One region of the Castellaniella ginsengisoli genome, then DNA from elsewhere that is predicted to be linked to it. Evidence: predicted binding sites of a transcription regulator. Region 1 holds the regulator's gene; the other holds the start of a gene.

The links. Region 1 encodes LexA, which represses DNA repair genes until DNA is damaged. Its sites were predicted from a motif close to ACTGTATNNNNATACAGT; they were not measured.
Region 2: recA (recombinase RecA) is a predicted target of LexA. The motif match lies at 1,405-1,422, and genes of this name have one in related genera.

What each region holds. Positions count from the first base shown of each region.
Region 1 is NZ_CP158257.1:2,386,871-2,389,271, forward strand. It holds gene lon (endopeptidase La) at 1-453, shown strand, start outside; gene lexA (transcriptional repressor LexA) at 597-1,322, opposite strand; gene ABRZ00_RS11290 (aromatic amino acid transaminase) at 1,467-2,401, opposite strand, start outside.
Region 2 is NZ_CP158257.1:2,737,814-2,740,214, forward strand. It holds gene recX (recombination regulator RecX) at 1-253, opposite strand, end outside; gene recA (recombinase RecA) at 243-1,304, opposite strand; gene ABRZ00_RS13065 (response regulator transcription factor) at 1,556-2,257, shown strand; gene ABRZ00_RS13070 (sensor histidine kinase N-terminal domain-containing protein) at 2,271-2,401, shown strand, end outside.

The sequences.
Region 1 (2,401 bases):
GCCTTCGAAAAACGTGATCTGCACGTCCACTTCCCGGAAGGCGCCACGCCCAAGGACGGCCCTTCGGCCGGGGCTGCGATCGCCATCGCCATGGTATCGGCGCTGACCGGGATTCCGGTGCGGGCGGACGTCGCCATGACAGGCGAGATCACGCTGCGCGGCGAGATCCTGGAAATTGGCGGCCTCAAGGAAAAGCTGCTGGCGGCGCATCGCGGCGGCATCAAGACCGTGATGATTCCGGAGGACAACGTCAAGGATCTGGCCGAAATTCCGGACAACGTGAAGAACCACCTGGAAATCATTCCGGTGCGCTGGATCGACCGGGTGCTGGAAGTCGCTTTGCAGAGCATGCCGGTGCCGCTGTCCGACGAGGAAGTCGCCCGGCTGGCGGCTGAGGCCGTGGCTTCCGCCAAGCCTGCGGAGGCGGGCAGCGGCGGGGTGATGAAGCACTGACCTTTCACCGGCCTTTCCGGCGGGGACCTGTGTTCGCGAGAACGCGGGCCCCTGTTTTTTTTGGCGGAAAGGCGCTGCCGCGCCCCGGCGGGGAGCAAAGGGGGAAGCGCTTGCCTACGCGGTGCTTTGCATCCGGCCCGGGATCAATGCAGCGCGGTGGCGCGGATCAGGCCGACGGCGATGCCTTCGATGGCGAAATCATCGCCCGGCCCGACGTCGATGGGCTGGAAATCGGGGTTTTCGGGCAGCAGGCGGATACGGCGGCCCTGATGATCCAGACGTTTGACCGTGACGTCGTCGCCCAGCCGGGCGACGACGATCTGGCCGTGCCTGGCCTGGGGCGTGCTGCGCACGGCCAGCAAATCGCCGTCCAGGATGCCGGCGTCGCGCATGCTGCTGCCGCGTACGCGCAGCAGGTAATCCGGAGCGGACTCGAACAGGTGCGCGGCCAGGGGGATTTCACGCTCGACGTGCTCGGCCGCCAGGACCGGGCTGCCGGCGGCGACGCGCCCCACCAGGGGCACCAGGTGGCTATCGGCCGGCGTCAGCCAGGATGGGGCGCCGGGCAGGGGGCCGGGCGTGTGGGCCGGTGGGCTGCCGGCGGGTGCGGAGGCTGTGGGCAGGCTGGCGGAGCCGGTGTCCGTCGCCTGGGCCTGCCCGGTGAGCTGGATGCCGCGCGAGGTGGCGGCCGACAGGCGGATGTAGCCTTTGCGCTCGAGGGCGCGGAGGTGGTCTTCGGCGGCATTGGCCGAGCGAAAGCCCAGTTCGCGGGCGATTTCGGCCCGGGTGGGCGGACGGCCCGTCTGCTGGATGGCCAGCCGGATGATATCCAGGATCTGGGACTGTCGGGCGGTGAGTTTCAGGGCCATGTCGCGCTACTGGATGGAAACACAGCCTGTATTGTGACGGAAGGGCGCGCACGGCGCAAGCGTGAGCCGCTGGCGGAAAGGCCGACGGAGCCTTTTGGAGGCTCCGTCGTGTGCCGATCAGCCCGGCCGCGGGGCAGGGGATGGTCAGGCCTTGATCACGCTGGCCACGGATTGGGCGACGTAATCGATGTTGCCGCTGTTCAGCGCGGCCACGCAGATGCGCCCGCTGCCAACGGCGTAGATGCCGAAGTCTTCGCGCAGGCGATCGACCTGGGCCTTGGTCAGCCCCGAGTACGAGAACATGCCGCGCTGGGCCTTGACGAAGCTGAAGTCCTGGTCCACGCCCTGGGCCTGGATTTTCTCGACCAGTTGATGGCGCATGGTGCGAATGCGGTCGCGCATGTCGGCCAGTTCTTCGGCCCATTGGGCATACAGCTCGGGTGTGTTGAGCACGGTCGAGACCAGCGCGCCGCCATGGGTGGGCGGATTGGAATAGTTGGTGCGGATGACGCGCTTGAGCTGGCTGAGCACACGGGTGCTTTCTTCGTCGCCGCCGGTCACCAGCGTCAGGGCGCCGACGCGTTCGCCGTACAGCGAGAAGGATTTGGAGAACGAAGAGCTGATGAACATGGTCACGCCCAGTTCGGCGAACAGGCGCACCACGGCGGCGTCCTCTTCGATGCCATCGCCAAAGCCCTGGTAGGCGATGTCCAGGAAGGGCACCAGTCGCCCCGCCTGCAGCGTGCGGGCGATTTCCTGCCATTGCTCAAAAGAGGGGTCCACGCCGGTGGGATTATGGCAGCAGGCGTGCAGCACCACGATGGTGCCGGCGGGCAAGGCGCGCAGCGAGGCCAGCATGCCGTCGAAATTCAGGCCGTGCGTGGCGGCGTCGTAGTAGTCGTAGCCGACGACCGGGAAGCCGGCGGCGGAAAACAAGGCCTGGTGGTTGGCCCAGCTCGGATTGCTGATGGCGACCTGGGCGCCGGGCAGGATTTGCTTGAGGAAATCGGCGCCGACCTTCAGTGCGCCGGTGCCGCCCAGGGTCTGCACCGTGAGGGAGCGGTGTTCGGAGATCAGCG
Region 2 (2,401 bases), 350 kb from region 1:
CGCGATGGGCGTACGCCTGGGCATAGCGCTGGTCGGATTGCCAGTGCTCTCGCGCCAGGTCATCGAGCACCGCCTCGATGGTGGCGGGATCATCGCACCAGGCCGAGAGCTTGCGGCGCAGTTCCTGGCGGGAATGTTCGCGCCTGGACAGATAAGCGACGGCCCGGGCCTTCAGGCTGAGGCCGGGCCTGCGCCCGGACGGGCCGTTGCCGCCGGACGGCGGATCGGTCGCGTCGGCGGCGTCATTCCCCATCGGCAGCGGGGGCGGCCGAAGCGGCGGGTACGGCCCGGGCGGTGATGCCCAGTTGCTCGCGCACGCGGTTCTCGATCTCGAAGGCCATGTCCTGATGTTCTTTCAGGTACTCGCGGACGTTGTCCTTGCCCTGGCCGATGCGCTCGCCGTTGTAGCTGTACCAGGCGCCGGATTTGTCGACCACGCCGGCCTGGACGCCCAGATCGATGATTTCACCCTCGCGGGAAATGCCGGCGCCGTACATGATGTCGAATTCGACCTGCTTGAACGGCGGCGCGACTTTGTTCTTGACGATCTTGACCCGGGTTTCATTGCCGACGACCTCGTCGCCCTTCTTGATCGAGCCGATGCGGCGGATGTCCAGGCGCACGGAGGAATAGAACTTGAGCGCGTTGCCGCCCGTGGTGGTCTCGGGGTTGCCGAACATGACGCCGATCTTCATGCGGATCTGATTGATGAAGATCACCATGCAGTTGGCGCGCTTGATCGTAGCGGTGAGCTTGCGCAAGGCCTGGCTCATGAGGCGGGCTTGCAGGCCGGGCAGCGAATCGCCCATGTCGCCTTCGATTTCAGCCTTGGGCACCAGCGCGGCGACCGAGTCGATGACGATCAGGTCGACCGACCCCGAGCGCACCAGGGCATCGGTGATTTCCAGGGCCTGCTCGCCCGTATCGGGCTGGGAGATCAGCAGGTCTTCGAGGTTGACCCCCAGGCGCGAGGCGTACTGGACGTCGAGCGCATGCTCGGCGTCAATGAAGGCGCAGGTGCCGCCAATTTTCTGCATTTCGGCGATGACCTGCAGCGTGAGCGTGGTCTTGCCGGAGGATTCGGGCCCGTAGACTTCGACCACCCGGCCGCGCGGCAGGCCGCCGACGCCCAGGGCGATGTCCAGCCCCAGCGAACCGGTGGAGACGACCTGGATGTCGTGTTCGATCTGGTTGTCGCCATAGCGCATGACGGAACCCTTGCCGAACTGCTTTTCGATCTGAGACAGCGCGGCAGCCAGCGCCTTGGCGCGTTCGGGGTTGGCCTTGCCGGAGCGTTCATCCATGGGGGAAGTTCCTATCGTGATTGATGAGCCGTCGGGACCGCGGCCGCGGGTCGGCCGGGCCGCCTGCGGCGGGATTCGAGAAATTATGGCATTAAATTATACTGTATGAAAATACAGATGTGTTGATTCCATCGCAGCCGACCCTGCCTCGCCCATCGTTTACCCTAAATGACCGGGCCAGGGCGCGCGTGCCACAATGGCAGCAGTCCGGGCGCTCCGGCGCCCGCTTCCTCCTGAACGTCAATTCCGCCATGCGTATCCTGATTGCCGAGGACGACAGCATTCTCGCGGACGGGCTGTCCCGATCACTGCGCTACGAAGGCTATGCCGTGGATGTCGTGAGTGACGGCTCCAGCGCCGATTCCGCCCTGCAACTGCAGACCTTCGACCTCCTGATCCTGGATCTGGGCCTGCCGCGCCTTGATGGCCTGTCCGTGCTGCGCAAGCTTCGCCAGCGCGGCACACCGCTGCCCGTCCTGATCCTGACCGCCGCCGACTCCGTCGAACAGCGCGTCGAAGGCCTGGATCTGGGCGCCGACGACTACATGTCCAAGCCGTTCGCCCTCAGCGAACTGGAGGCCCGCGTGCGCGCCCTGATCCGCCGGCACGGCGGCGGCCGCGCATCCGTGCTGCATCATGGCCGCCTCTCCTTCGATCTCAACGGACGGGTCGCCTCCATCGACGAAGCCACCGTCGAACTGTCCGCCCGCGAAACCAGCCTGCTGGAAATCTTCCTGTCGCGCAGCGGCCGCATGATCAGCAAGCATCAGTTGGTCGACCTGCTGTGCGAATGGGGCGAAGAGGTCACCACCAACGCCATCGAAGTCTACATCCACCGGCTGCGCAAAAAGATCGAGCCCGCGGGCGTCCACATCCTGACCGTGCGCGGCCTGGGATACTGCCTGGAACCCGATAGTCGCGCCATGTCCGCCGATACGGCCGCCGTTGGCTGACGGCTCGCCAGACATGTTCTCGAATCCGGCCCCGCGCAGAGCCCGCCGCCGCGCAACCCTGCTGGGCCGCATCCTGCTGTGGATGATCGTGCCGCTGTTCGTCCTGTGGTCGATCGGCATCGTCATCACCTACTTCATTTCTCT